Regions from separate parts of the Curtobacterium sp. SL109 genome, predicted to be linked through region 2. Evidence: predicted binding sites of a transcription regulator. Region 2 holds the regulator's gene; the other holds the start of a gene.
What was found. Region 2 encodes HrcA, which represses chaperone genes, less so after heat shock. Its sites were predicted from a motif close to TTNGCACTCGNNNNNNNCGAGTGCNAA; they were not measured.

Region 1: a site for HrcA is predicted at 3,627-3,653, ahead of groES (co-chaperone GroES). Genes of this name have one in related genera too.

The regions. Positions count from the first base shown of each region.
Region 1 is NZ_JAPPRB010000002.1:237,154-252,008, forward strand. It holds gene OVA28_RS02415 (SDR family oxidoreductase) at 1-454, opposite strand, end outside; gene OVA28_RS02420 (ABC transporter substrate-binding protein) at 744-2,072, shown strand; gene rarD (EamA family transporter RarD) at 2,164-3,105, opposite strand; gene groES (co-chaperone GroES) at 3,238-3,534, opposite strand; gene OVA28_RS02435 (class I SAM-dependent methyltransferase) at 3,681-4,871, shown strand; gene OVA28_RS02440 (DUF4190 domain-containing protein) at 4,926-5,726, opposite strand; gene tsaD (tRNA (adenosine(37)-N6)-threonylcarbamoyltransferase complex transferase subunit TsaD) at 5,846-6,895, opposite strand; gene rimI (ribosomal protein S18-alanine N-acetyltransferase) at 6,888-7,427, opposite strand; gene tsaB (tRNA (adenosine(37)-N6)-threonylcarbamoyltransferase complex dimerization subunit type 1 TsaB) at 7,424-8,053, opposite strand; gene OVA28_RS02460 (hypothetical protein) at 8,091-8,396, opposite strand; gene OVA28_RS02465 (CPBP family intramembrane glutamic endopeptidase) at 8,536-9,486, shown strand; gene OVA28_RS02470 (sensor histidine kinase) at 9,473-10,747, shown strand; gene OVA28_RS02475 (response regulator) at 10,744-11,412, shown strand; gene tsaE (tRNA (adenosine(37)-N6)-threonylcarbamoyltransferase complex ATPase subunit type 1 TsaE) at 11,409-11,867, opposite strand; gene alr (alanine racemase) at 11,906-13,069, opposite strand; gene alr (alanine racemase) at 13,066-14,169, opposite strand; gene OVA28_RS02495 (holo-ACP synthase) at 14,166-14,546, opposite strand; gene glmS (glutamine--fructose-6-phosphate transaminase (isomerizing)) at 14,553-14,855, opposite strand, start outside.
Region 2 is NZ_JAPPRB010000002.1:2,094,471-2,109,325, forward strand. It holds gene OVA28_RS11370 (hypothetical protein) at 1-446, shown strand, start outside; partial or broken gene OVA28_RS19215 (ComEC/Rec2 family competence protein) at 428-1,537, shown strand; gene holA (DNA polymerase III subunit delta) at 2,169-3,188, shown strand; gene rpsT (30S ribosomal protein S20) at 3,474-3,734, opposite strand; gene OVA28_RS11385 (pyridoxal phosphate-dependent aminotransferase) at 3,985-5,151, shown strand; gene lepA (translation elongation factor 4) at 5,386-7,233, shown strand; gene OVA28_RS11395 (hypothetical protein) at 7,290-7,775, opposite strand; gene OVA28_RS11400 (DUF1990 family protein) at 7,908-8,555, shown strand; gene OVA28_RS11405 (HAD family hydrolase) at 8,575-9,273, opposite strand; gene hemW (radical SAM family heme chaperone HemW) at 9,302-10,534, shown strand; gene OVA28_RS11415 (DUF4870 domain-containing protein) at 10,531-10,989, opposite strand; gene hrcA (heat-inducible transcriptional repressor HrcA) at 11,098-12,120, shown strand; gene dnaJ (molecular chaperone DnaJ) at 12,166-13,278, shown strand; gene OVA28_RS11430 (16S rRNA (uracil(1498)-N(3))-methyltransferase) at 13,278-14,015, shown strand; gene OVA28_RS11435 (histidine triad nucleotide-binding protein) at 14,081-14,422, shown strand; gene OVA28_RS11440 (PhoH family protein) at 14,481-14,855, shown strand, end outside.

The DNA.
Region 1 (14,855 bases), 1.9 Mb from region 2:
ACCGCGGCTGGTGCTCGTGCACGCTCGTGATGCCGATGATGCGCCCACCCGTGCCCTGCTCGACCATCCGACGAGCGGCGGCCTGGATCGTGACGAACGCCCCGTCCAGGTCGGTGGACACCGTGTGCCGCCACTGGTCGAGCGTCATCTCGAGGAACGGCGCGTTGTCGCCGGTACCGGCGTCGGCGACGATCACGTCGACACCGCCGAGCTGCTCGACGAGGCGGTCGATCACGGCTCCGGCACTGGCGAGGTCGCTGACGTCGATCTGCTCGACGAAGGCCTGGCGTCCGGCGGCGCGGACCTCCTCGGCGGTCTCGTTCGCACGGTCGGGCTCGGACAGGTAGGTGATGCCGACGTCCATCCCCGCTGCGGCGAGCGCGACGGCGGTGGCGCGACCGATGCCGGATTCGGAACCGGTGACGATTGCTCTGGTGGGCTGGTAGTCGCTCATGCCTGCGGAACGTACGCCGAGCCTCCAGGGCGCCCTGCCGGACCATCCGCCCGGCGCAAGCAGCTCCGAGACCGGACCATCCGCCCGGCGCAGACCGCGCACTCAGCCCCGCGGCCCGACCCCGAACGTCCGCACAGCCTTCGTCACGGCTTCGTAACGAAACACTTTCCGTACCACCCCGTCACACGGGCGAAACACGCAGACCCTACTTTTGCTCGCATCCCCACGTGGAGGTGCCGCACTCGACCCGATGCGGCAACGGCCTCCGCGCACAGAAAGGGTTCCACGGATGATCAGAACCACCCGCGTCACCACGGCGCTGGCACTGGCGGGAGCGGCTGCGGTCCTGCTCGCGGCGTGCTCCACCTCCGGCAGCACCAGCCCGTCCTCGTCGGCCTCGGCCGCCAAGAAGGACCCGGCCTCGAGCTGCAAGGCGCCGTCGTCGCCCGGCACCGACGCGCTGAAGATCGGCACGATCCTGCCCCTCACCGGATCGCTGGCCTACCTCAACCCGCCCGCCGAGTCCGGCGTCGGCCTGGCCGTCGAGGACATCAACTCCGCTGGTGGGGTGCTCGACAAGGACGTCGCCATCTCGCCGCAGACCGACTCCGGTGACAGCACCGACATGACCGTGTCGAGCTCCGCGGCGACGAAGCTTGTCAACGCGAAGGTCCCGGTCGCGATCGGCGCCGAGTCCTCGTCCGTGACGCTCAACGTCATCGACCAGCTCACCAGCAACTGCATCGTCGAGATCTCGCCCGCGAACACCGCGTCCGACCTCTCGGGCTACTCGTCGTACTACTACCGGACCGCTCCGCCGGACTCGGTGCAGGGTTCGGCGCTCGGCCAGCTCGTCACCGGTGACGGCAACGCCAAGGTCGCGTTCCTCGTCTTCAACGACACGTACGGCACCGGCCTGCGCAACTCCGTGCAGGCGGCCGTCGAGGCCTCCGGCGGCCAGGTCGTCTACGGCGGCAAGGGCAAGGGCCAGGAGTTCCCGCCCGGCCAGACCACGTTCTCGTCCGAGGTGACGGCCGCGCTCGCGACCAAGCCTGACGCGATCGTCGTGCTGGCGTTCGACGAGACCAAGTCGATCATCCCCGAGCTCAAGTCGCAGAACGCGGACATGGCGAAGATCTACATGTCGGACGGCAACACGGCTGACTACTCGAAGGACTTCGACCCGGGCACGCTCGAGGGTGCCCAGGGCACCATCCCCGGCGCCTCGCCGAAGGACGACCTGAAGCAGCGCCTCGCCGAGTTCTACAAGAAGTCCTCCGGCAAGGTGCTGGCCGACTACTCGTACGCGGCGGAGTCCTACGACGCCACCACCCTCGCCGCCCTCGCAGCGGTGAAGGGCAAGGGCACCGACTCCGGGACCATCCAGGCCAACATGGACAAGGTCTCCGGCGTCGACGGCGGCACCGAGTGCGCCACGTTCAAGGACTGCAAGACGCTCCTCGACGGCGGCAAGGACATCCACTACACGGGTCCGTCCGGCATCGGTCCGTTCGATGCGAACAACGACCCGTCCACCGCCTACATCGGCATCTACAAGTTCGACGGCGACAACAAGCCGGTCTACCAGAGCGCCATCCAGGGCGCCGTCAAGAAGTAGCACCGCACCACCACTGAACGGCCCCGGGAGCTCGGCTCCCGGGGCCGTTCCGCGTCCGGTGAGGGCGGACGGGAGGCTCGGCTGGCGTCCGTCAGGCCGCTCGACGCGGCAGCACGGTGCGGCGGGCGCGGTGCGCAGCCATCAGGGAGTCGGTGGTCAGGATCAGCAGGGCGACCCAGACGATCCCGAAGCCGATCCAGCGCGAGGCCGACATCGCCTCGTGCTGGACCACGACGCCGACGACGAGCTGCAGCACGGGCGTGAGGTACTGCGTCAGCCCGAGCGTCGAGAGGGACAGCCGACGGGCGGAGGACGCGAACAGGAGCAGCGGCACCGCGGTCGCCGGGCCGGCGCCGAGCATCAGGAGCACGTGTACCCAGCCCTCGGACCCGAACGTGATCCCGCCCGCGACGCCCGTCGCCCCGAGCACGACGAGGGCGACGACCGCGAGCGGCGTCAGCCACATCGTCTCGATCGTCAACCCGCTGAGGGCGTCGACCGTCCCGCCGACGCGCTTCTTCACCAGGCCGTAGAGCCCGAAGGAGAACGCCAGCGCGAGCGAGATCCAGGGCATCTGGCCGTACCCGACGGCGATCACCACGACGGCCACGACGCTGAGCCCGACCGCTGCCCACTGCACCGGGCGCAGCCGCTCGTGGAGCAGGACCACGCCGAGTGCGATCGTCACGAGCGGGTTGATGAAGTACCCGAGCGCGGCCTCGACCGTGTGACCCGTCGTCGTCGCGAGGACGTACACGGTCCAGTTCACGAGGATGAGCACGGCGGCGATCGCCATCACGCCCATCATGCGGCGCTGGGCGACGAGGGACCGGGTCCGGAGCCACGACCGGGTGAGCGCGATGCCGACCAGGCAGAAGAGCAGCCCGACGACGATGCGCCAGGCCACGATCTCGAACGCGCTGGCGGGTGCCATCGCCACGAAGAGCAGCGGCATCAGCCCCCAGAGCCCGTACGCGATGACCGCCTGCAGGACCCCGACCGACGCCTCGCTCCGCACCACGCGCTCTGTCACGCACCAATGCTACGGACGCGCGTCGACGCGGCGGACGCAGCGTGAGCCTCCCGGCTGGCCCGGACCGTCCCCGGAACGCACGAACGCCCCGTCAGCGCGGGGCTGACGGGGCGTTCGAGGAGTGGAGCTGTCTCAGTGCTCGATGACCGCGAGGACGTCGCGGGCGGAGAGGACCAGCAGGTCCTCGCCCGAGTACTTGACCTCGGTTCCGCCGTACTTCGAGTAGATGACCTTGTCGCCGACGGCGACGTCGAGGGGGACGCGGTTGCCGTTGTCGTCGATGCGACCCGGACCCACGGCCACGACCTCGCCCTCCTGCGGCTTCTCCTTCGCGGTGTCCGGGATGACGAGACCGGATGCAGTGGTCTGCTCCGCCTCGACCTGACGGATGACGATGCGATCTTCGAGCGGCTTGATGGTGACGGCCACGGTGACCTCTTCTTTCTCGGTACTGACTGGTACAGATGAAAACCGGTTGGCACTACGCGCACGAGAGTGCCAGGTCCAACTGTAGGGGGCGGCTGGCACTCGGTCAATCCGAGTGCCAGGTCTCCTGGTGATGACAGGATCGTCTCATGGACGCTGCCGAACTCGCTCAGCTGCTGACCCCGGACGGCATGGCGCTGCTCGACCGCACCCCGGCGGTCTCCGACGGCGGTGAGATCGTCCGCGTGGTGTCCCGGCTGCGTGCCGAGGGCCACGACCCCGGACTCGTCGCAGCGGTGCTGACGCAGGCGAAGCTCCGCCAGAAGGCGCGGGGCAAGTTCGGCGACTTCGCGAGCCGGATGCTCTTCACCGAGGCGGGGCTCGAACAGGCCACCCGACTGTCCGTCGCCGCACAGCACGCCGGACGGTTCGCCGCCGCCGGCTTGCGCCGGGTCGCGGACCTGGGGTGCGGCATCGGTGGGGACGCGATGGCGATGGCGGCGCTCGACCTGGACGTGACGGCGGTCGACCGCGACGAGGTCACGGCAGCGGTGGCGACGCACAACCTCGCGCTCTGGCCGGACGCCCGCGTCGAGCTCGGGGACGCGGCCGCCTTCGACCTGACCCGCGTCGACGGCGTGTGGATGGACCCCGCACGGCGCACCACCGGGCACACGAACACCCGTCGCCTGGCGGACCCGGACGACTGGTCACCGTCGCTCGACACCGTGTTCGCCGCCGCGACGACCACCCCGACGGGCGTGAAGCTCGGACCGGGCATCGACCGCGACCTGGTCCCCGACACCGCCGAGGCGCAGTGGACGTCCGTCGACCGGGAGGTCGTCGAGCTCGCCCTGTGGTTCGGCCCGCTCGCACGACCCGGCATCCGGCGCGCGGCGACCGTCATCGGCGCGCACGGCATCGCGGAGCTGACCGCCGACGGCGACACCGAGGACGTCGACACGGGGCCGCTCGGCGAGTACCTCTACGAGCCCGACGGCGCCGTGATCCGCGCCCGGTTGATCGGCGACCTCGCACGGCAGCTCGACGGGCGGATGCTCTCCGAGGGCATCGCCTACGTCAGCGCCGACCGTGCCGTGACGACGCCGTTCGCGCAGGGGTTCCGCGTGCTCGACACGATGCCGCTCGACGTGAAGAAGCTCGCCGCACGCCTGGCCGCCGACGGCGTGGGCACGGTCGAGATCAAGAAGCGGGGCGTCGACGTCGACCCGGCCGAGTTCCGGAAGCGCCTCCGGTTGCGCGGGGGCACGGGCCGGGTGACGCTCGTGCTCACCCGGCTCGAGGGGCGGCACACGGCGGTGCTCTGCGAGCGGCTCTGACGCAGGGGCGTCCGGGCCGTCAGCGGCGCACCGCCGTCAGTGTCGTCAGCGTCGTCAGCTGATGAAGGCGCCGGAGTCGTAGCTGCCGTAGTCGGTGTAGCCGCCGGCCTGCCCGAAGGCGAACACGACCACGATGATCCAGAGGAGCCAGAAGCCCGTCATCACCCAGCCGGCGATGATGCCGGTGAGTGCGAGGCCGCGGCCGTTCTCACCGGTCTGCTTGATCCTCCGGAGCGCCACGTGGCCGAGGATCGCACCGGCGGGACCGACCAGGATCGCGATGAAGAAGAACGGGATCGCGCCGAGTCCGAACACGATCGACAGGATCGACAAGAGGTTCGTCTTGGGTCGTTGCGCGTAGGGCTGGTAGCCGGTGTTCGCGTAGGCGCCGGGCTGGGCGTACTGCTGCGAGTACGGGTTCGACGCGGCGTAGGGGTTCTGCGGGGCGCCGTACTGCGGCTGCTGGCCGTACTGGCCCTGATTCTGGCCCGGCCCCTGGTTCTGACCCTGGCCGTACTGGCCGTACTGCTGCTGCTGGCCCTGGCCCTGGCCCTGGCCCTGGCTCTGGCCCGGCTGCTGCCCGTACTGCTGCTGCGGCTGCTGCTGCTGCTGCTGCTGCTGGCCGTACTGCCCCTGACCGCTCTGCCCGTACTGCCCGGGCTGCTGGTACGGGTTCGCCTGGGGCTGACCCGGCTGCTGGTACGGGTTCTGCTGGTACGGGTTCTGCTGCTGCGGGGCATCCTGCCCGTACCCACCGGGCTCGGCCGCCGATCCGGGTGCTGGTGCCGACGCGTCCGGCTGCTGTCCGTCCGGCCGCTGCTCGCCCGGCTTCGGCCACTGGTTCTGATCGGACACGATGCACCCCTCCCGACGACCCGTGCGGCCGTCGCCTGCAAGCCTGCCACAGGCGCGGACCCGCCGACCCAGCCCTGTTCGGGGCGGCACGGGGGCGGACCAGCAGCTGCGGCCGGCGCTCAGACCTGGACGGTCGTCACCGGCAGCGTGGAGTCCGCGGCGATGTCGAGGTCGCTCGGCGCGTGCCCCTCCGCGACCAGCCGCGCCCCGACGGCCGCGATCATCGCACCGTTGTCGGTGCAGAGGTCGAGCGGGGGGATGCGGAGCGCGACGCCGGCCTCGGCGCAGCGGGCCTCGGCCACGGCGCGCAGGCGGGCGTTCGCCACGACGCCGCCGCCGAGCAGGAGCCGGTCCACCCCGGTGTCCCGGCAGGCGTTGAGCGCCTTGGTCAGCAGCACGTCGACGACGGCCTCGCGGAAACTGGCGGCGACGTGGGCGACGGGGACCTCGCGCCCGTCGTCGCGGCAGCGCTCCACCCAGCGCGCGACGGCGGTCTTCAGCCCGGAGAACGAGAAGTCGTACCGGTGCGCGGCCATGTCCTTCGGCAGGGTCAGCCCACGGGGGAACCGGATGGCGGTCGGGTCACCGTCGGCAGCGGCGCGGTCGATCTGCGGCCCGCCCGGGTACGGCAGCCCCAGGAGTCGTGCGACCTTGTCGAACGCTTCGCCCGCGGCGTCGTCGATGGTCTCGCCGAGGAGCTCGACGTCGCCGACCAGGTCCCGCACGAGGAGCAACGAGGTGTGCCCGCCGGACACCAGCAGCGCCACGGTCGGGAGCTCGATCGCACTGCCGTCCGCACGCAGGACGTCCGCCCCGACGTGGCCCACCAGGTGGTTCACGCCGTAGAGCGGCTTGCCGGTGGCCACGGCGAGCGCCTTCGCGGCCCCGACCCCGACCATGAGGGCGCCGGCGAGCCCCGGGCCCGCGGTGACCGCGACGGCGTCGAGTTCGTCGAGCGTGACGCCGGCCTCGGCGAGCGCCTGGGTGAGCGTGGGCGTCATCGCCTCGAGGTGGGCGCGTGCGGCGACCTCGGGCACGACGCCGCCGTAGCGCGCGTGCTCGTCCATGCTCGACGCGATGACGTTCGCGAGCAGGGTGGTCCCGCGGACGATGCCGACGCCCGTCTCGTCGCACGAGGTCTCGATGCCGAGCACGAGCGGTTCACGCATCGAAGGTCTCCTGTCCGATCGGGCCGGGCCCGGTCCGCGGCGGTGCGGCCGACACCGGCGGCAGCTCCGCCCGCATCACCCACGCGTCGGCCCCGTCCGGCTGGTAGTAGCGGGGTCGGACGGCGATCTGCTCGAACCCGAACCCGGTGTACATGGTCTGGGCGACGGGGTTGTCCGCGCGGACCTCGAGGAAGACCTCGTGCACGCCACGACGCCGGGCCTCGTCGAGGAGCTCGGTGAACAGCGTCCGGCCGATGCCCTGCCCGCGGTGCTCCGCCGACACCGCGATGGTCTGCACGTCGGCCACCGGGTTGCCGGGCAACGAGGACAGCCCCGCGTACCCGACGACCGTCGATGCGCCCTCCCCGGTCGTCTCGACGACGACGTAGTACCCGTGCGGGGAGTACAGCTCCCCGGACATCTGCGACGCCGACCAGGCGTCGGTCGGGAACGAGGCGTGCTCGAGCCACATCACGTCGTCGAGGTCCTGCGGGTGGGCGCGCCGCAGGCGCAGCCCGTCGGGCAGCGTCACCGCGCGACCCGCTTCGGAGCGCCGGGCACGGTCACGTCGGGCTCGCGGAGGTAGAGCGGGGCGTCCTCGGCGAAGGGTGCGCCGGAGGCGAGCCGGTCCGCGGCGAGCACCCCGAGCCTCCCGGCGGGGACGGTGGCTGCGGTGACCCGCCGGAACGCCCCGGAGGCTCCCAGCACGTCGTCCAGGTCCGCCGGCTTGGCGAGTCCGGGCCCCGCGGTGCGCGTGCCGGCCTGGTCGTGGACGCTCCAGTGGACCTCGCGTCGGCGGGCGTCCGTCAGGACGACGAAGGGGCCGGCGTCGGCGGGGTCGGTCGCGGCGACGTCCGCCGCGACCGCGTCGTGGCTGACGAGCGGCAGGAACGGGACGGCTCGCGCGGCCGCGAAGGTCCGGGCGGCGGCGATCCCCACGCGGAGGCCAGTGAAGGGTCCGGGGCCCATGCCGGCGACGACGCCGGTGACGTCTGCGGGGGTGATGCCGGCGGACGTGAGGACCTCGGCGAGGAAGGGGCCGATGACCTCGGCGTGCCGGCGGGTGTCCTCCGTCGAGCGCTCAGCGAGGACCCGGCGGGTCGCAGAGTCGACGACGGCGACGGAGGTCCCGGCGGAGGTGTCGATCGCGAGCAGCACCCGTCCATCGTAGGCGGCTCGGGAGCCCCGCCGGGGTCTAGGCCGCAGGCTGTGGACGGAGCGTCCCGGGTCCCACGGGCAGGACGCCGACGCGGTACTCGTACCCCTGGTCAGCGGGGGCGACGGTGATGTGCGCGGCTCCGAACCGCCACGCGCGGTTGTAGCAGTAGACGCCGATCTCGGTGTCGCCGTCCGGCACCGCCCAGGTGCCGACGCCCCACTGGGCGGGCTGGCCGACGCCGTTGATCGTGACGGTCGGACGGGCGAACCACGTCAGCAGCGGGCGGGTGATCCGGAGTTCGACACGGCGTCGTGTCGTCCCCGAGGGCAGTGTCGAGTCCACCGCCGAAGCATACGGGTCACGCCTCCTCCTTCCGGACGATGTCCGAGACCTCGTCCTTCCTCCGGTCGTCCCAGACGACGGCTGTTCCTAGCGTCGTGGTGTGACCGATCGACGGTTGCGGATCGACACGGAGGACATCATGACCACCATCACCCCGACCAGGGCGACGCCCGACACGGGAGGTGCCCCGAACCTCATCCGGCGCCACCCGCTCGTCGCGTTCGCGGTCCTCGCGTGCGGCCTGAGCTGGCTCGCCTGGCTGCCGTACATCCTGTCCCCGCACGGGCTCGGCGTGTGGGACGTCCACGTGCCGGAGATGCTCGGCTCGGCACAGCTCGCCGGGGTCCTGCCGGGTGCGCTCCTCGGCCCGCTCGGTGCCGCGTTCCTGGTCACCGCGGTCACCGACGGCCGTGCCGGTCTCCGCACCTGGGTCGGACGGCTCTGGAAGTGGCGGGTCGCGTGGCAGTGGTACGTGCTCGCGCTCGTCGCGGTGCCGCTCGTGGTGGTGGCCGCAGGCGCGATCGCGTCCGGCGGGGTCGTCAACCCACCGTCGCTGCTGGCGCTCGCCACGATCGTCCCGGCGCTCGCGCTGCAGATGGTGACGACCGGGCTGTCCGAGGAACCGGGCTGGCGCGACTTCGCGCTCCCCCGTCTCCAGCGTCGCTTCGGCCCGCTCGGTGCCGCCGCCGTCCTCGGCCCGCTCTGGGCGCTCTGGCACATGCCGCTCTTCTTCAGCGACTGGGGCGGGTGGCCCGACGCGCACTGGACCGCGCCGCTGGTCTTCGCCGGCTTCACGATCACCTTCAACGTCGTGATGGCGTGGGTGTTCAACCGCACGGGTCAGAGCCTGCCGCTGTCGGTGCTCCTGCACGTCGGCGTGAACAACACCGTCTCCGTGCTCTGGACCGACATGTACCCGGGCATCGACGCTGACCGCGGCGTGCTCGTGCTCTTCATCGGGGCCACGGTCGCTGCCCTGGCGATCATCATCGGCACCCGCGGACGACTCGGCTACACCGGCGACCACGACGACACCGTCGTGCACGGCTCCGACCAGCGCTTCGTAGACTCGGCTCATGGCCACCGCTGACGCCCGGACGAGCGCCGACGTGTCCATCCGTCGCCGTGACGTCGTCGTCGCCGCCGTCACCGCCCTGGTCTCGATCGGGCTGCTGCTCTCGCTCCCCGCGATCGACGCCGCCGACCCCGACGGCTCGTCACTCGGTGTGCCCCCGCTCGGGACCGGGGCAGGTTCCGGCGGCTGGTGGCTGCTGCTGGTCGTGCTCCTCGTGCAGTCCGCCGCGCTCCTGCCGGTCCGTCGCCTGCCGGGGTCCGTCCTCGTCGCCACGGCGGCACTCGCCGTCGTCCCCGCGGCGGTCGCTGGTGCCCTGTACGGCATGAGCGCCCTCCCCGTCGGCGTCGCCGTCGTCCTGCTCGTGTTGACCATCCCGCCCCTCCGGCGCTGGCCGGCCCTGGTGGCCGCGGCAGCGCTGGTGGCGACCGGTGTGACGGTCAACATGCTCGTCGCGTTCGGCGCGCCGCTGGCCGCCGCGGTCGGCCAAGGGCTCCTGCAGGCGGTCGGCGTCGTCGCCCTCCCCCTGCTCGCCGCCCTCGTCGTGCGGTCCCGCCGCGAGGTCGGCGCCGCCCGCCGCGACGAACAGCGCGCCCTGGTCGGCGAACGCGAGGCCATGGTCGACGCCACCCTCGCCCGCGAACGCGCAGAGATGGCCCGTGAGCTCCACGACATCGCCGCGCACCACCTGTCCGGCATCGCCCTGATGGCCGGCGTCGTCGACCGACAGATCGACACCGACCCGGAGCAGGCGCACGCCGGTGTCCGCCAGGTGCGCGACCAGAGCAGCGCGGTGCTCGACGACCTCCGCCGACTCGTCGGACTGCTCCGTGACGAGTCCGCTGCCGCCGAACGCTCCGTCGAGACGTTCGCCACACTGCCCGAACTGGTCGCGCGGACACCGGGCGACGTCCGCTTCTCGGTCCTCCGCCCGCTGGGCTCCGACGACGACGGACCGTTCGGTGCCGGGATCGGCCCGCTCGCGCAGCTGGCCGCGTACCGCACCGTCCAGGAGGCCCTGGCCAACGCCGCCATGCATGCTCCGGGCACCGCGTGCTCCGTCCAGGTCGACGACCGGTCAGCAGAGCAGGTCACGGTCGCCGTCCACAACGACCCGCCGTCGGCGACGCCGGTCGCGCGGTCCTCGGCGGGCGGGTTCGGGTTGCTCGGCATGCGCGAGCGTGCGGAACTCGTCGGAGCCACCGTGAGCGTCGGGCCCGCTGCGGACGGCGGCTGGGACGTCCGCCTGGTGCTCCCACGCGAGGGGTCCTCCCGGTGATCCGCGTGCTCGTCGCCGACGACCAGGCCCTCGTCCGTGCCGGCATCTCGGCGCTGCTCGGCGCCGAGGAGGACATCGAGGTCGTCGGTGTCGCGTCGGACGGCATCGAGGCGCTGGCCCTGGCGAGGAGCACGCGCCCGGACGTGGCGTGCCTGGACATCCGGATGCCCGGCCTGGACGGCATCGAGGTCGCACGCGCGCTGTGCGGCCCCGATGCCGACCCCGCCGTGCCCGCGCTGATGCTCACCACGTTCGACCTCGACGACTACGTCTTCGGTGCCCTCGAAGCGGGCGCGTCCGGGTTCCTGCTCAAGGACGCCGACCCGGACACGATCATCGGCGCCGTCCGCCAGGTCGCCGCCGGCAACGGCACGCTCGACCACCAGCTGACCAAGCGCGTGCTCCGCGAGTTCGTCGAGCGCCGGCAGCTGCAGCCGGTGACCGGGGCACGGGCGGATGACCTGCTCACCGCCCGCGAGCACGACGTGCTGCTGCTCCTGGCACAGGGGCTGTCGAACGAGGACATCGCGACCGAGCTCGTCGTCGAGCTGTCCACGGTGAAGTCCCACGTCGCGCGGATCCTGCCGAAGCTCGGCGTCCGGTCGCGCCTGCAGGCCGTGGTCTGGGCCTACCAGAACCGCGTCGTCCTGCCGCCGGAGGCCTAGAGGGTGACGCCGTCCCACCGTGCGCCGGTCGCCGTGACGACGACACGGCGCGGCTCGTCGGGGACGTCGTCCGGGTCGAGGTCGTCCGCGAGGACATCGACGTCGGCCCCGGTCGCGCGGGTGATCTCGACGTCGAGCACGGCGTCGCTGATCCCGTCCACCATCCCACGGCCCCACTCCACCACGACGATCGCACCGTCCCAGTCGAGGTCGAGGTCGTCGAGCTCCACCGGGTCACTCAGCCGGTAGGCGTCGACGTGCACCAGGTCCGGCCCGGCCGTCGTTGGGTGGGTCCTGGCGAGCACGAACGTCGGGCTCGACACCTGGCCCCGGGCACCGAGCGCGGCACCGAGGCCCCGCGTCAGCGTGGTCTTGCCGGCACCGAGCGGCCCCGTCAACACGACGAGGTCCCCGGCGCGCAGCACGGCCGCCAACCGCGCCCCGAGTGCACCCATCTCGGCCGTGTTCAGGACGCTGGTGTCCAGGAGCGTCCTCACGCGTGCTCTCCGCGCAGGTACTCGCCGACGCGGCCCTCGACCGAGTGGCCGGAGTAGACGCGGGGCACCCGGGCGCCGATCCGGCAGACGATCTCCTCGCCGATGGTGTCGAGCGCGGCGCCCCACTCCAGCACGGTCATCTCGTCGCGCTCCCCCGTGCCGAACAGCACGACGGTGTCACCGACCTGCACGTCGTCGTCGCCCACGTCGACCAGGAACTGGTCCATCGCGACCCGACCGGCGACCGGGTACCGCTTGCCGTTGATCGCGACCTCGACGCGTCCCTGCGCCGAGCGCGGCACCCCGTCCGCGTAGCCGAACGGCACGAGCGCGAGGGTCGTCTCGTCGTCCGTGCGGTAGGTGTAGTCGTACGAGACGCCGGTGCCGACGGGGACACGCTTCGTCTTCGCGACCGAGGCCGTCACCGTCATCACGGGTTCGAGCCCGAGGTCCGCCGCGGAGACGCCGTCGGCGCCGGGGATGCCGTAGAGGTTCGCCCCCATCCGGACCATGTCCTTGCGGAACTCCTTGCGTTCGAGCCCGGCGAGCGACGCGGCGACGTGCTCCATCGGGACGTCGACGCCGAGGTCCTCGGCACGCTCGATCGCGGCCTCGAACAGGGACACCGACGCAGCGTCGTCGTCGTCCGAGGACTCCGCCAGGTGCGTGTACGCGGCGACGACCTCGATGCGACCGGCGCGCTGGGCGTCCCTGGCCGCCTCGACCAGCGCGGGCCAGTCGTCGATCGAGGACCCATCGCGGTGCAGCCCCGTGTCGACGCCGAGGTGCACACGCGCTGGACGCTGGTCGACGGCCTCCACGATCCGCTGCAGTTCGGCGAGGTTCGAGACCCCGAGGTCCACCGCGGAGTCGATCGCGTCGCGGAAGTCCAGCGCCGGGTCGTGCTGCCACGTGAACAGGTGCACGTCCTCGCCGACGCCGATCGCCCGGAGCCGCAGCGCCGCTGGGACCGTCAGCACGCCGATCCACCGGATGCCGGCGTCGACCGCGGCGAGCGCGATCGGTTCGAGGCCGTGCCCGTACGCGTCGGCCTTCATGATCGCCATCACCTCGACCGGGTGCATCCACCCGCGGACCCGCTCGAGGTTGGCGCGGTAGGCGTCGAGGTCGATCTCGGCCTGACGCAGGGGCGCGCTCACGTCGTCCTCCGTTCGATGCTCCGGCCGAGCCGGGCCACCACCTCGTAGTTGATCGTGCCGACGGCCGACGCCCAGTCCTCGACGGCGGGGTCGCCGTTCGCCGGGTCGCCCCAGAGCACGACCTCGTCCCCGACGGCGACGTCCGCGTCCCCGATGGCGATGTGCATCGCGTTCATGGCGACCCGTCCGACGACCGGGAACAACCGGTCACCGATCCGGACGGAGACGTGGTTGCCGAACCCGCGGTCGAAGCCGTCCGCGTACCCCAGGCCGATGACCGCCAGTCGCGTGTCCGTCTCGGCACGCCAGGTGTAGCCGTAGCTGACGCCGTCACCCGCCGGCACGACCACGGTGCGGAGGACCGAGGCGGTCAGACGCATCGCAGGGCGCAGGCCGAGGTCGGCCGACGTCCGGTCGGGGAACGGGCTGAGTCCGTAGAGCGCGATGCCGACGCGGGCCAGGTCACGGCGGGTCTCCGGCAGCGCGAGGCTCGCGGCGCTGGCGGCGAGGTGCACCATGTCCGGCACGATCCCCCGCGCGCGCAGGCCGTCGAGGGCCCGCTGCAGGGAGGCGTCCTGGTCGAGGTCGTCAGTGCGCGAGGCGTTCGACAGGTGCGACATCACGCCCTCGATCCGGGTGCGGGCACCACCGCGGGCGAGCGACGCCGCACGGTCGAAGAGCTCGGGCCACTCGGACTCGACGGCACCGTTCCGACTGAGCCCGGTGTCGACACAGATGTGCACGGCGGCCACCTCGGCGTCGGCGGCGCTGGAGAGCTGCTCGACGCTGGACACCGCCGGGGTGATGCCGTGCTGGGCCGCGCGACGGAAGTCCTCGTCGGGGGCGTGCAGCCACGCGAGGATCCGGACGCCCTCGTCGATGCCCGCCTGCCGCAGCGCGATGCCCTCGTCGATGTCCGCCACCCCGAGCCACTCCGCGCCCGCGTCCACGAAGGCCTGCGCGGCGTCAGCCGCGCCGTGGCCGTACCCGTTCGCCTTGACGACCGGGATGACGCCGGACGGTGCCACCTGGTCGGCGACGGTCGCGTAGTTGGCGATGAGAGCCTCCCGGTCGACCGTGATCCCCGTGAACGCACTCAAGCCGGTTCACCTGTTCCTTCCAGCACCACGAACGCCGTGGCGATGCCCCCATCATGCGAGAGCGACAGGTGCACGGAGACGACGCCACGCGCGTCTGCGACCTGGCGCGCCTGCCGGTGCAGCGTGAGCGACGGGTTCCGCTGGTCGTCGGAGACGACCTCGAGGTCCTGCCAGCTCAGCCCGGCGCTCGACCCGAACGCCTTGATCAGTGACTCCTTGGCGGCGAACCGTGCCGCGAGCGACGCGATCGCACGGGGCTCACCGTCGCGCACGAGCTCGGAGGCCGTGAACAGGCGCGCCCGCATGGCGGGCGTCCTGGTGAGGGTGCGCTCGAACCGCTCCAGGTCGACGACGTCGACCCCGATGCCGATGATCATCGCCGACTACTCGACGGTGACCGACTTCGCGAGGTTGCGCGGCTGGTCCACGTCGAGCCCCTTCGCGGCCGCGAGCTCCATGCCGAACATGTGGAGCGGCGCGACGGCCAGCAGCGGCTCGAACAGCGGCGTCGCCAGCGGGATCCGGAGGACCTCGTCGGCGAAGGGCAGCACGGCGGCGTCGCCCTCTTCGGCGATGGCGATCACCCGGGCGCCGCGAGCGCGGATCTCCTGGATGTTCGACACGACCTTCGGGTGCAGCGACCGGGCGTCACGCGGCGAGGGCACGATCACGAAGACGATCTGCCC
Region 2 (14,855 bases):
CACTCGAGGCCCTGGCCGGGCGGTCGGCGTCCGTGACGGTGGTGCTCGACCGGGACCTCGCCGGGGCGGACCGGTCGGTCGTGGCGACCCTGCGTGCGGCCGGCGCTGCGACGGGGCTCGACGTGCCTGTGCGAGTGGTTCCCGCTGTGGACGATGATGCTCCTCGTCAGGGCTCGCTCGGAGCCGGCACGACGCTGACGGCGCGGGCAGCGATCGAGTCGGACGAGGCCGGGTCCGCGACCGCCTTCGTGGTGTTCCTCCGCGGGCCGGCAGCCACGGAACCGCCGACCGGGCTCCTCGCGCTGACGGACCACGCGCGCGGGGCCTTCGCCACCGTGACCGCGGACCTGCCACAGCCCGGGGAGCACTGCTCCGGGGGCTGGCGATCGGCGACCGCAGCGGTCTGGACCCGGCGACCGAGGCCGCGATGGAGGCCAGCGCCCTGACCCACCTGACCGCGGTCTCCGGCTCGAACTGCGCGGTGGTCGTGGCCCTCGTGGTGCTGCTCGGTCGCGCCGCCGGGCTCGGCCGTGGCGCCCGGGCAGCGCTGGCGGTGGTGCTCCTCGTCGGGTTCGTCGTGCTCGTCCGCCCGGACCCGTCGATCCTCCGCGCGACCGTGATGGCCGTCGTCGTGCTCGTGGTGCACCTGTCGGGTCGTCCGGTCCGTGGTGTGCCGCTCATCGCGCTCGCGGCGGTCGTGATGCTCGTCGTCGACCCGTGGTTCGCACGGTCGTTCGCCTTCGGCCTGTCGGTGCTGGCGACCTCGGGGATCGTCGTGCTCGGGCCACCGCTGACGGCGCTGCTCGCACGGCGCTGCTGGACACCGGTGGCCGCTGCCGTCGCCGTGCCGTTCGCCGCGCAGGTGGCGTGCTGGCCGCTGACGATCCCGCTCGCACCCGCCCTGCCGACGTACGCGGTCCCGGCGAACCTGCTGGCGGAGCCGTTCGCCCCCGTGGTGACGGTCATCGGGCTGCTGGCGTGCGTGCTGGCGCCGCTGTGGCCGGCAGCGGGCGGCGTCGTGGCGGCGGTCGCGTGGGCTCCGGCTGCCGCGATCGGGGTCATCGCCCAGACGGCGGCCGGGCTGCCCGTGGCCTCGCTCCCGTGGCCGGCCGGGGCGGTCGGCGTCGTGACCGCCGTCGTGGTCAGTGGTGCGGTCGTCGGCGTGGTGCTCGCACCGGCGGGGGTCCGGACACCGTTCGTGCTCGTGGCCTCGGTGGTGACAGCGATCGGGCTCGCGACCACGGTGGTGCCGACGGTCCTGACGCGCGCGGGGCTGCCGCGGGACTGGTCCGTGGCGATGTGCGACGTCGGGCAGGGGGATGCGGTGCTCCTGCGGGACGGCACGAGCACCGCGCTCGTCGACGTCGGCGACGACCCCGTTCGGCTGCGGAGCTGTCTCGACCTGCTCGGCGTCGACCGGATCGACCTGCTCGTGCTGACCCACTACGACGAGGACCACGTCGGTGCACTGGACGAGGTCGTCGGGGACGTGGACCTGGCGCTCGTCGGACCGCCGGTACGGCCGGCCGACGCCGGGGTGCTCCGACGGCTCGAGACCGCGGGGGTGGACGTCCGGCGTGCCGACGACGGCGTGCACGGGGTGCTCGGGCGGGTGCCCTGGCACGTGCTCTGGCCGCGGGTGTCGGACCCGACGAGCGGCAACGAGGCGAGCATTGTGCTGCGGACGGACCGACCACCGGGGTGCACGACGTGCCTGACCGGGGTGTTCCTCGGGGACCTCGACGCCACGGCACAACGACGGCTGCGTGGGTCGGTCCCGGCGTCCACGGCGCTCGGGCCCGTCGACCTGGTGAAGGTCGCGCACCACGGGTCCGCAGACCAGGACCCCACGCTCTACCGCGAGCTCGCAGCGCCGGTCGGACTCATCGGCGTCGGCGCGGACAACACGTACGGGCACCCGACGGAGCGGGCGCTCGAGATGCTCGCCGCCGCCGGCACGACGCCCTTCCGCACCGACCGGCAGGGGACGATCGTCGTCCGTGGTGCTGTCGCCGGCCCGGAGGTCTGGACGGAACGGCAGGCGGCACCACCGTCGCCGACACGGACCCCGGCACCGGCTGCTCGGGGGACTGCAGCGACGCTCGCCCTGCGACGGCCCACGTCGGGGGCGGCCCGTAGACTCGACCACGCACCGTCGGAAGGACCGCATGCCCGCCAAGAAGCCCGCGCGCGCCGCCGCGAAGATCGACCAGGTCCCGTGGTCGGGCATCCGTCCCGCGCCCGTCGTCCTCGTCACCGGACCCGAGACCTTCCTCGCCGAGCGTGCGACCGGCATGCTCCGCGACCTGCTCGTCGGCGAGGACCCCGCGCTCGAGGTCCACGACCTCGAAGCCGACCAGTACGCGCCCGGCCTGCTGGCGACGCTTGCCAGCCCGTCCCTGTTCGGCGAACCGCGGCTCGTCCGGGTCACCAACGTCGAGAAGTGCACGGACGCCTTCATCACGGAGACGATCTCGTACCTGGGCAACCCGGCCGACGACGTCACCCTGGTGCTGCGGCACGGCGGCGGGGTGCGCGGCAAGAAGCTCCTCGACACGATCCGCAGCGGCGTCGGCGGGGGGATCGAGGTCCTGTGCGACGAGCTCAAGCGGGAGACCGACCGCATCGACTTCGTGAACGCCGAGTTCCGCGCTGCCCGACGCAAGATCGCACCCTCGGCCGTGCGCACGCTGGTCGCCGCGTTCGCCGACGACCTCGCCGAGCTGGCGGCGGCGTGCCGGCAGCTCCTGGCGGACGAGGCCCAGGAGATCACCGACCGGGTCGTCGACAAGTACTACGGCGGCCGCGTCGAGACGAACGCGTTCAAGGTCGCGGACATCGCCCTCGCCGGGCGGTCCGCTCCGGCCATCGTGGAGCTGCGGCACGCCCTGGCGACGGGCGAGGCACCCGTGCCGATCGTCGCCGCGTTCGCGAGCAAGATCCGGACCATGGCGAAGGTCAGTTCCTTCCGGGGCTCCAGCGGTCAGGCCGCGTCCGCGCTCGGCATGGCGCCGTGGCAGGTGCAGCGTGCCCAGCGGGACGTCGCCGGGTGGAGTGAGTCCGGGCTGGCGAACGCGATCATCAGCATCGCCGAGGCCGACACCGCGGTGAAGGGCGGCTCACGCGACGCCCACTACGCGCTCGAGGTCATGGTCCGCACCATCGCCCGACGCGGCGAACCCCGGTGAGCTGAGCCGAGCCTCCCGGCCGACGTCGCACCGTTGCCCGACGCGGCGAGCCCCGGTGTGGTGAGCCGAGCCTCCAGGCCGACGCCGCACAACGGGTGTCGGCCCGAACCACGGATTCCGGCGGCGCCAGCGGATTTCCGTTGTGCGTCGTCATCCGGAACCAGCCGCGCCGCCGCCCGCGCGTCAGCGCGCCCGCCCGCCGCCACCCCAGCCCCCCGCGCCGACCCCGGGAACGACGAAGGCCCCACACCGGAACGGTGCGGGGCCTTCGAGAGGATCAGACGCTCAGAGCGCGCTGACCTTCTTCGCGATGGCCGACTTGCGGTTCGCGGCCTGGTTCTTGTGGATGACGCCCTTGCTCACGGCCTTGTCGAGCTTCTTCGACGCGACGGCGAGAGCGGCGGTGGCCTTCTCCTTGTCGCCGGCGACGATGGCCTCGTTGGTGTGACGGATGAACGTCTTCAGCTCGGACTTGTAGGCCTTGTTGCGCTCGGTGGCCTTGAGGTTGGTCTTGATGCGCTTCATCTGCGACTTGATGTTCGCCATGTGTTGCTCCTGCTTCGTCTCGGACGGGTGGTCGCGACCGCTGGGTAGAGGGGCCCTTGGTCGCATCGCGTTCCACCCGTGGGCGACGGAACGCGTAAGCCAGCAAGCCACATTACCAGGGTCAGGGGTGCGGATCAACGCGCGCGACACGCCCCGCTCCCGCGGCTCCGCGCGGAACCACGCCCGCGACACCGCGCCGAACCACGCCCGTGTCACCGCCCCGAAACACGGCGGCGTTACCGTGTCGAGCATGCCGTCCCTCGCACCTCGGATCGACACCGTCCCCGCCTCCGGCATCCGCCGCGTCTTCGAGCAGGCCGCCCTGCTCCAGGCGGACGGCGTGGACGTCACGATGCTCGTCATCGGCGAGCCGGACGTCCCGGTGGCCACGCACATCGGGGACGCGGCCCGACGTGCCTGGACCGAGGACCGCACCGGGTACACCCCGAACGGCGGCATCACGCCGCTGCGCCTGGCCGTGCAGGAGAAGCTCCGGCGGGAGAACCGCATCGAGGCCGACCTCGAGCAGATCTGGATGACGATCGGCGCGACGCAGGCGCTGTTCCAGGCGATGACCCTCGTGCTCAGCCCGGGTGACGAGCTGCTCGTGCCCGACCCCGGGTACACGACGTTCACGATGAACGCCCACATCATCGGCGCGACGCCGGTGCCGTACCGCCTCGGGCCGGAGCACGGGTTCGAGCCGGACCTCGACGCCCTCGCTGCGAGCGTGACCGAGCGGACCCGGGCCATCGTGGTGAATTCGCCGTCGAACCCGCTCGGCACGGTGTTCAGCGAGGCGACGCTCCGGCGGATCCTGGCGTTCGCGAAGGAACACGACCTCTGGGTGATCAGCGACGAGGTCTACGAGTACTTCACCTACGGCACCCGGCACGTCAGCCTGGCCGCCCTCGACGAGGACGACCGCGTCTTCACCGCCTTCTCGCTGAGCAAGACGTACGCGATGACGGGGGTCCGGGTCGGGTACCTCGTGACCCCGAAGGGCCTGGGCCCGACGATGCGCACCGTGCAGGAGTCGATGATCAGCTGCGTCGCCGAGCCCGACCAGTACGCGGCCCTCGCAGCGATCGTGGGGGACCACTCCGCCGTGCGCGACGCCCGGGAGCACTACCGCGCCAACCTCGAGGTCGCGACCGAGGTCCTCGACGCCGCCGGCATCCGGTACAACGCACCGGACGGCTCCTTCTACCTGTGGATCGACGTCGCGCACGCCGCCCAGGGGGACGTCGCCGCGTGGGCGTTGGCGTTCCTGCAGCGCGAGCGGGTCGCCGTGGCACCGGGCAGCGCGTTCGGCCGCAGCGGCGAGGGCTGGATCCGCGTCTGCCTGGCGGCGACCCCGGAGGACCTGCGGCGCGGCCTGGGCGCGCTGCCGGCCCCGGCGCACGCGGTCGTCTGAGCCGGACCCTCCGTCGGACCCGGCCGGGAGGCTCGGCGCGGCCCCGCCACGCCCCGCACCGTGCGCGCTCCTCCGCCTGGTGCGAGGTCGGTCGCCCCGTGCGGGCATCCAGGGCTGCACGAGGTGGTCAACCTCGCACCACGCGCCAGCCGCGCGGCCGCCCCGCACCGCCCGCACGCTGCCGGGACGCAACCGTGGGACAATCTCCTGACCGTCCGACCCACCTGAGGAACCGTGAGCCCACAAGCATCCGCTCCGCTCGAGCCCGCCGCGACTCCGGCCGACGCGATCCGCAACTTCTGCATCATCGCGCACATCGACCACGGCAAGTCCACGCTGGCCGACCGCATGCTCTCGATCACCGGCATCGTCGAGGACCGTGCGATGCGCGCGCAGTACCTCGACCGCATGGACATCGAGCGTGAGCGCGGCATCACGATCAAGTCGCAGGCCGTCCGCATGCCGTGGGAGCTCGACGGTCAGACCTACGCGCTGAACATGATCGACACGCCCGGGCACGTCGACTTCTCGTACGAGGTCTCCCGCTCCCTCGCCGCGTGCGAGGGCGCCATCCTGCTCGTCGACGCCGCCCAGGGCATCGAGGCCCAGACGCTCGCGAACCTCTACCTGGCGCTCGAGAACGACCTGCAGATCATCCCGGTCCTCAACAAGATCGACCTGCCCGCCGCCGACCCCGACAAGTACGCGGCCGAGCTCGCCCAGCTCATCGGCGGCAAGCCCGAGGACGTCCTCCGCGTCTCCGGCAAGACCGGCGTCGGCGTGCCGGAGCTCCTCGACCTCGTCGTCCGGACGGTCCCCGCCCCGGTCGGCACGGTCGACGCCGCGCCCCGCGCGATGATCTTCGACTCGGTCTACGACAGCTACCGCGGCGTCGTGACGTACATCCGCATGATCGACGGCTCGATCGCCCCGCGCGAGAAGGTCCAGATGATGTCGACCAAGTCGACGCACGAGATCCTCGAGATCGGGGTGTCGAGCCCGGAGCCGATCCCCACGAAGGGCCTGTCCGTCGGCGAGGTCGGCTACCTCATCACCGGGGTGAAGGACGTCCGCCTGTCCAAGGTCGGCGACACCGTCACGAGTGCCCAGCGCCCGGCGACCGAGGCCCTGCCCGGCTACACGGACCCGAAGCCGATGGTCTTCTCGGGCCTGTACCCGATCGACGGCTCGGACTACCCGGACCTCCGCGAAGCGCTCGACAAGCTCAAGCTCTCGGACGCCGCGCTGGTCTACGAGCCGGAGACCTCCGTCGCGCTCGGCTTCGGGTTCCGCTGCGGCTTCCTCGGCCTGCTGCACCTCGAGATCATCACCGAGCGCCTGTCCCGCGAGTTCAACCTCGACCTCATCACCACCGCCCCGAGCGTGATCTACGAGGTCACGAACGAGGACAACACGGTCACCGAGGTCACGAACCCGTCCGAGTTCCCGACCGGGCGCATCATCGAGGTCCGCGAGCCGATGGTCCGTGCCGCGATCCTGGCACCGAAGGACTACGTCGGCGCGATCATGGAGCTGTGCCAGCAGCGCCGCGGTTCCCTGCTCGGCATGGAGTACCTCGGCGAGGACCGCGTCGAGATCCGCTACCAGATGCCCCTCGGCGAGATCGTCTTCGACTTCTTCGACCAGCTCAAGAGCAAGACACAGGGCTACGCCAGCCTCGACTACGAGCCCGTCGGCGACCAGGCCGCCGACCTCGTCAAGGTCGACATCCTGCTGCAGGGCGACCAGGTCGACGCCTTCAGCGCGATCGTGCACCGCGACAAGGCCTACGCGTACGGCACGCTGATGACCGAGCGGCTCCGCAAGCTCATCCCACGCCAGCAGTTCGAGGTCCCGATCCAGGCCGCCATCGGCGCGCGCATCATCGCCCGTGAGAGCATCCGCGCCATGCGCAAGGACGTCCTCGCGAAGTGCTACGGCGGTGACATCACCCGCAAGCGCAAGCTCCTCGAGAAGCAGAAGGAGGGCAAGAAGCGCATGAAGACGATCGGCCGGGTCGAGGTCCCGCAAGAGGCCTTCATCGCCGCGCTCTCCGGGGACGTCGAAGAGAAGAAGAAGTAGGGCTCAGCGGCGGGCGCGGGCGCGCACCGCGCCCAGGACGACCGTCGCCGACGGTGTCACGTCTCGCCGCGGGCGCGCAGTGCGCCCAGGACGACCGCCGGGAGGCTCGCGACCGCCAGTCCTGCCAGTGCGGTCCGCAGCAGCTCGAGTTCCGTGACGACGGCGAAGTCGGTCCGGCCGCTCGCGACCGTCCCGGCGAGGACGGCGCCGAGCACCATCACGAGCGTGACGGCCCCGATCACGAGGGGCAGGCGGCGCCCCGGGTGGTGGAGCACGGCGGAGACGAGCGTCGCGCCGAAGAGCAGGACCGCGGCGCCGGCGAGGCTGGCACCGGCCACGGCGACGACGTTCACCGTGTCGAAGGCCGTCCACCCGCTCGGCGCCGCCGTGGTGTACCGGGCGGGTGCGTCGAAGCCAGCGGTGGACGTGTCGACGAGGACCCGCGCGGCAGCGGCCACGGCGAAGCACACGAGCGTCGCGATCCCGGCCATCCGGGTGCGTCGGTCGACGGACCGACGGGGGAGGGCACTGGAGCGGGGCACGCACCCAAAGGTAGATGCATACGCAACGACTTGCAGCCTCCCGTTCGGGGTGCCTGTCCGGAACCGGACGCGGGTCTCCACCGGTGACCCCGAGCGGTCCGGCCCGTCGGTCAGGCCCAGTACGATGGCGGGATGAGCAGCCGCGGAGGGTACCTGACCGCCCTGACCTACGGAGCGGTCGGTGCGACACAGGCGCCGGACCTCATGACCTACCCGCCGGAGGGCTTCACCCCGGCGGAGTCCCGGGCCCGCATCGGGCACGGTGACCAGCGGTTCGACACGGCGGTGACCCAGGCGCTGACGTGGCAGATCCAGGAGCGCAGCGGGATGGGCGTCCGGGTGGACGACGCGCCCGACGACGACGACGTCCGCTACAACCCCGTCACGTTCGACGAGCAGGGGGTGCCCATCGCGCCGGCCTCCATCGGGACGCCGCGGGTCGAGCACTTCGCACCGGACGGCACCCCGCTCGTGACCGCCGGCACCACCGCCGTGCTGACGATGCACGCGTTCGGTCGGTCGGTGCAGGCGCCTGTGCGCGTCGTGTCGATCATCGACGAGCCCGACCGCAAGGGCTTCGCGTACGGCACGCTCGAAGGCCACCCGCTCTCGGGTGAGGAGTCCTTCGTGGTGGAGCGCACCGCGGACGGCTCCGTGTGGCTGCAGGTCCGCCAGTTCTCGCAGCCCGCCAGCGCGAAGTGGCGCTTCGTCGCGCCGCTGCTCCGCCGGCAGCAGCGGGTGATGGCCGAGAAGTACCTGGCGGCGCTGCGCGGGGACTGACCGCCCGGGTGGACGCCCGCTACTCGTGTCGCAGCGGGGGCAGCGCGGCGATGGCGTCCTCGATGAGGGCCGCATCGACGACGCAGTCCCGCGCGATCGCCACCGCGTTCGTGTGCCGGAGTGCCTCGACGTCGTAGACGCCGGTCGCCACGGCCAGGAACGGGATGCCCACGGCGTCGGCCGCTTCGCCGTCCCGTGGGGTGTCGCCGACGATGACCGCGCGGGTGCCGGCGAGGGCCTCCGCGGCGAGGGCGGTGACCCCGGCACGCTCGACCTCCTCGTCCCCGAAGTACGAGTGGTCCCAGTCGAAGGCGTCCACGTCGAACCCGGCGCCGGCGAGCTTGACGCGGGCGCGGTACGCGGAGTTGCCGGTGAGCAGCCCGTTCCGCCAGCCGAGCGCCGCGAAGCGGGTCACCAGGGCGAGGGCTCCGGGAGCGGCCGTGCGGTGCTCGCCGGCGCGGTGCCGTTCCTCGGACAGGTCGCGGAGGTGCGCGGTCACGGTCGGGATCACGTCGACGGCGAGGTCGTGGGCGCGGACGTGCTCGGCGATGATGCCGGCGTCGGTGCGCCCGTGCTGGTGACCGACGAGCAGGGGGAGGTCACGGCCCGTCGCGCGCTCGAGCGCCAGGTGGTACAGGTTGCCGGGGGAGGTGGCGTTCCGGACGAGGGTGCCGTCGATGTCCCACAGCACCGTGGTCGGGACCGAGTGGTGCTCCATGGCTCCATCATGGCGGAGAATGGAGTCCATGCCGAGTGCTCTCCCGATCGCTGACCCGGCTCCCGCGGACGGCCTGCTCACCCCGGCGGCCGGTGCGGGTGACGTCCCCTTCGGTGTCTACGTGCACGTGCCCTTCTGCCGGGTGCGCTGCGGCTACTGCGACTTCAACACGTACACGGCGTCCGAGCTGCGGGGCGTCCGCCGTGACGACTACGCCGGCCATGCGGTGCGCGAGATCGAGTGGGCCGCGTCGGTCCTCGACCGCTCGGGCGTGCCCCGTCGGCCGGTGTCGACCGTGTTCTTCGGTGGTGGCACCCCGACGATGCTGCCGGCGAGCGACCTCGCGATGATCCTCCGCGCGATCGACGACACGTGGGGCATCCTGCCGGGGGCCGAGGTCACGACCGAGGCCAACCCGGACTCCGTCGACGCGGCCTCGCTCGAGACCCTCCGCGCCGGTGGCTTCAACCGGATGAGCTTCGGCATGCAGTCGGCGGTGCCGCACGTGCTCGCCACCCTCGACCGCACCCACGACTCCGAGCGCGTGCCGGTCGTCGTCGACCTCGCGAAGCAGCTCGGCCTCGACGTCTCGCTCGACCTCATCTACTCGACGCCGGGGGAGTCCCTCGACGACTGGCGCACCTCGCTCGACGCCGCGCTCGCGTGCGAGCCTGACCACGTCTCCGCGTACTCGTTGATCGTCGAGGACGGCACCGCGATGGGCCGCGCGGTCTCCCGCGGTGAGCTGCCCGCCCCGGACGACGACCTCGCCGCCGACATGTACGAGCTCGCGGACCAGGTGCTCGGCGACGCCGGCTACTCCTGGTACGAGGTCTCGAACTGGGCCCGCGGCGACGAGCACGTCAGCCGGCACAACCTGTCCTACTGGAAGGGCCACGACTGGTGGGGCGTCGGCCCCGGCGCGCACTCGAGCGTCGCCGGCACCCGCTGGTGGAACGTCAAGCACCCGGCCGCGTACGCGGGCCGCGTGCTCCAGGACGTGTCCCCGGCCGCTGGTCGCGAGACGCTCGACGACGAGACCCGCTACGTCGAGCGCGTGCTGCTCGCCGCGCGCGTCCGTGGGGAACTCACCACCCAGGAACTCCGCCAGGAGGCCCGTGGCCGGGTCGCCGGGCTCATCGCGCGCGGTCTGGTGGACGGCCGCAGTGCCCTGGGCCGCCCCGGGGCGCCGGGTCGCCTCGACCTGACGCTGCAGGGCCGGCTGCTCGCGGACGCGGTGGTCCGCGAACTGCTCGACTAGGCCTTCACGAACTCGATCGTCAGCGGGTAGCGGTAGAAGCGCCCCTGGTTGGCGGCCACGGCGGCCATGATCGCGAAGACGACCACGAGGACGCTGATGATCGGCAGCAGCACGAAGCCGATGAGCAGCAGCGTCAGCAGGCCGGCGACGAAGCTGGCGATCGCGGCCGTGATGTGGAAGTTCAGCGCCTGGCGGGTGTGCTCGCGGACGAAGCCGCCGCGGTCCCGCAGCACCAGGTAGGCCACGAGCGGCCCCACGAAGCTCAGGAAGATCCCGCCCACGTGGGTGAGCGTCGCCCAGAGGCGCTGGTCCTCGGGCGTCAGCGGCTGCGGTGGCTGGTACTGCGGGCCGTCGTGCTGCTGCCCGTAGCCCTGCGGGTGGGGCTGGTGGGCGTAGTCGCCGGGGCGGGGCTGACCGGGGCCTCTGGCGCCGTCCTGCTCGTGTCCGTAGCTCATGGCGGCAGCGTAGCGACCGGCCCCCGGAGAAGTCCGAGCGTGTCGGTGTGCAGGCGTAGGATCAGCACTCGACATGTCCGAGTGCCAGCACGCGTGGAAGGGGTCCCGGTGGTCAGTGAACGTTCCCTCGAGGTCCTCAAGGCCATCGTGCGTGACTACGTCTCGTCGCGCGAGCCCGTCGGGTCGAAGTCCATCGTCGACCGGCACGCCTTCGGGGTCAGCGCCGCGACGATCCGCAACGACATGGCCCTGCTCGAGGACGAGCAGCTCATCATCGCCCCGCACACCTCGTCCGGCCGGGTGCCGACGGACAAGGGCTACCGCGTCTTCGTCGACCACCTCGCCGCCGCACGGCCGCTCTCGAGTGCGCAGCGGCACGCCATCGAGACCTTCCTCGGGGCGTCCAACGACCTCGACGACGTCCTCAGCCGCACCGTCCGGCTGCTCAGCCAGCTGACGAACCAGGTCGCCCTGGTGCAGTACCCGTCGATGGTGCGCGCCCGGGTCCAGCACGTCGAACTCGTCCGGCTCGGCGACACCCGCCTGATGGTCGTGCTCATCACCGACACCGCCCGGGTCGAGCAGCGCGTCGTGGAGACCGACGTCCGGCTCGACGAGTCCGCCCTGGTCGAACTCCGCTCGGTGCTCAACGGCGCGACCGTCGGGCTCCCGCTGCAGGACGTCCCCACCGCGCTGCGGGCGATCCCCGCACAGATCCGCCCGGACTCGCAGACCCTGGCGGGCGTGGTCGTCGCGACGCTCATCGAGCAGGTCGCCGCCAACCGGCAGGACCGCCTGCTGATGGCCGGCGCCGCCAACCTCGCCAAGAGCGAGCAGGACTTCTCCGGCGGGCTCTTCCCCGTGCTCGAAGCCATCGAGGAACAGGTGACCCTGCTCCGGTTGTTCGGGGAGATGCAGCTCGACGACGTCTCCGTGACCGCGCGCATCGGCGTCGAGAACGCGGAGTACGGTCTCGACGCCACGAGCATCGTGGCCGGCGGGTACGTCGCAGCCGGCGGCGAGGTCGCCCGGCTGGGCGTCCTCGGACCGACGCGCATGGACTACGGCTCGAACATGGCAGCGGTGCGGGCAGTCGCCCGGTACCTCTCCAGGCTCCTCGGCGAGAATTGACGACCCCCATCATCCGATCCACCGACGAACACAACTGAGGGATACGTGGCAGACCACTACGACGTCCTCGGTGTCCCGCACGACGCGGCCGACACCGACATCAAGAAGGCGTACCGCCGACTCGCGCGGGAACTCCACCCGGACGTGAACCCGAGCCCCGACGCCGCCGAACGCTTCAAGGACGTCACGCACGCGTACGACGTGCTGAGCGACCCCGAGCAGCGGCGCCGCTACGACGCCGGCCCCGCCGACAGCCCCTTCGGCGGCGGTGGTGCGGCGGGCTTCAGCGACATCTTCGACGCCTTCTTCGGCGGCGGCGCCGGTGGTGGCCGTGGCGGCGGTCCCCGCAGCCGGGCCGAGCGCGGACAGGACGCCCTGCTGCGCATCGACGTCGACCTCGACGAGGTCGTCTTCGGCACGCACAAGGACGTCGAGGTCGACACCGCGGTGCTCTGCGAGACGTGCGGCGGCTCCTGCTGCGCACCGGGCACCAGCCCGCGCACCTGTGACATCTGCGGCGGGTCCGGCTCGATCCAACGCCAGGTCCGGTCGCTCCTCGGCAACGTCGTGACGAGCGCGCCGTGCGGCACCTGCCGCGGCCACGGGACCGTCATCCCGAACCCCTGCCCGACGTGCCAGGGCCAGGGTCGCGTCCGCGCTCGTCGCACCATCCCGGTCGACATCCCCGCCGGGGTCGACTCCGGTCTGCGCCTCCAGATGCCCGGGCAGGGCGAGGTCGGCCCGGCGGGTGGACCCTCCGGTGACCTGTTCCTCGAGGTCCGGGTGCACCACCACGACGTCTTCAGCCGCGACGGCGACGACCTGCTCGCCACGCTCGAGGTCCAGATGACCGACGCGATCCTCGGCACCACGACGACGATCGACGGCCTCGACGGTCCCGTGGAGCTCGAGGTCCGACCGGGCGTGCAGAGCGCCGACGTCCTGGTGATCAAGGACCGCGGCATCACGAAGCTGCGTGGCAGCGGGCGCGGTGACCTCCGGGTCGGCGTGCAGGTCGTGACCCCGACGAAGCTCTCGCACAAGGAGCGCCAGCTCGTCGAGCAGCTCGCGAAGTCGCACAAGTCCGCGGCACCGCAACTCGCCCGGTTCCAGCAGGGCATGTTCGGCAAGCTGCGCGACCGCTTCTTCAACTTCTGATGGCGTCGCTCTACCTGGTGGAGTCCCTCGACGGCGTGACCGTCGGGGACTCCGTCGCGCTCGACGGCGCCGAGGGCCGCCACGCGGTCACGGTGTCGCGGGTGCGAGTCGGGGAGACGCTCCGCCTCGGTGACGGCCGCGGCACCGTCGTGCTCGGACCGGTCGAGTCCGTCGGTCGTGACGCCCTCGTGCTGACCGTCGCGTCCGTGGTGGTCGAGGAACCGCCGTCCCCGTCGCTGACCCTCGTGCAGGCGCTCGCGAAGGGCGGACGCGACGAGATGGCGGTGCAGGCCGCGACCGAGATCGGCGTCGACCGCGTCGTGCCCTGGTCGGCGGCGCGCAGCGTCTCCCGCTGGGACGGCGCCAAGGTCGAGAAGGGCCGTGCCCGGTGGGCTGCGATCGCGCAGGAGGCCGCCAAGCAGGCGATCCGGTCGCGCGTGCCCTCGGTGGACCTGCCGATGACGACCGCGCAGCTCGCGGCGGCGTCCTCGGACGGCGTCGTGCTCGTCCTGCTCGACCCCACCGCGACCGAGCGGCTCGCCACGTGGGAGCCCCCGGCCGATGCCACCGAGATCGCCCTGGTCGTCGGACCGGAAGGCGGCATCGACGGCTCCGAGCTGGAGCGTCTCGAAGCCGCCGGTGCGGTGCGGGTCCGGCTCGGGGACACCGTCCTGCGGACCTCCACCGCCGGGCCCGCGGCACTGGCGGTCCTGCAGGCCCGCCTCGGCCGCTGGTGACCGCCTCGCGCAGCGCGGTCGCACCCGGAGGGCGCGGCGTCGGTCGGGCGTCCTACGATGGGGCCATGAGCAGCATCTTCTCGAAGATCGTCACGCGCGACGTCCCGGCGACCATCGTGGCCGAGGACGACCGCGTCATCGCGTTCGAGGACATCGCCCCGAAGGCCCCGGTCCACGTCCTCGTGGTCCCGAAGACCGAGCAGTACCAGAACGTCACCGAACTCGCGGCCGGTGACCCGGACCTCCTGGCGCACGTGGTCGCGACCGCCCAGCGCATCGCCGACGAGCGCTCGGGCGGGCAGTACCGGCTCGTCTTCAACACCGGCGAGACCGTCGGACAGACCGTGTTCCACGTGCACGCACACGTACTCGCAGGCGACCTGCAGGAAGGCACCCTTGCCAGCTGACGACACCGCACCCACCGAGACCGAAGCCGTCTCGGAACTCGCCGTCGACGGGATCGCGATGGTCCAGCTCCTCGGCCCACAGGACCGGCTGCTGAAGACCGTCGAACGCCAGTACCCCGGTGTCCGCGTGCTCGTCCGCGGCAACCAGGTCACCCTGACCGGTCCGGAGCGCGACGTCGCCCGTGCCCGCGCACTGGTCGACGAGCTCGTGGACATGGTCAAGCGCGGCCAGGACATCGGCCAGTCGGACATCCCCACGTCGGCGCGCATCATCGACGAGGCCCGCAGCCCCGCCGACGTCTACGGCACACCGATCGTGGCGAGCCGCGGCAAGTCCGTGCGTCCGAAGACGGACGGGCAGCGCCGGTACGTCGACGCCATCGACGAGCACACGATCACGTTCGGCATCGGCCCCGCCGGCACCGGCAAGACG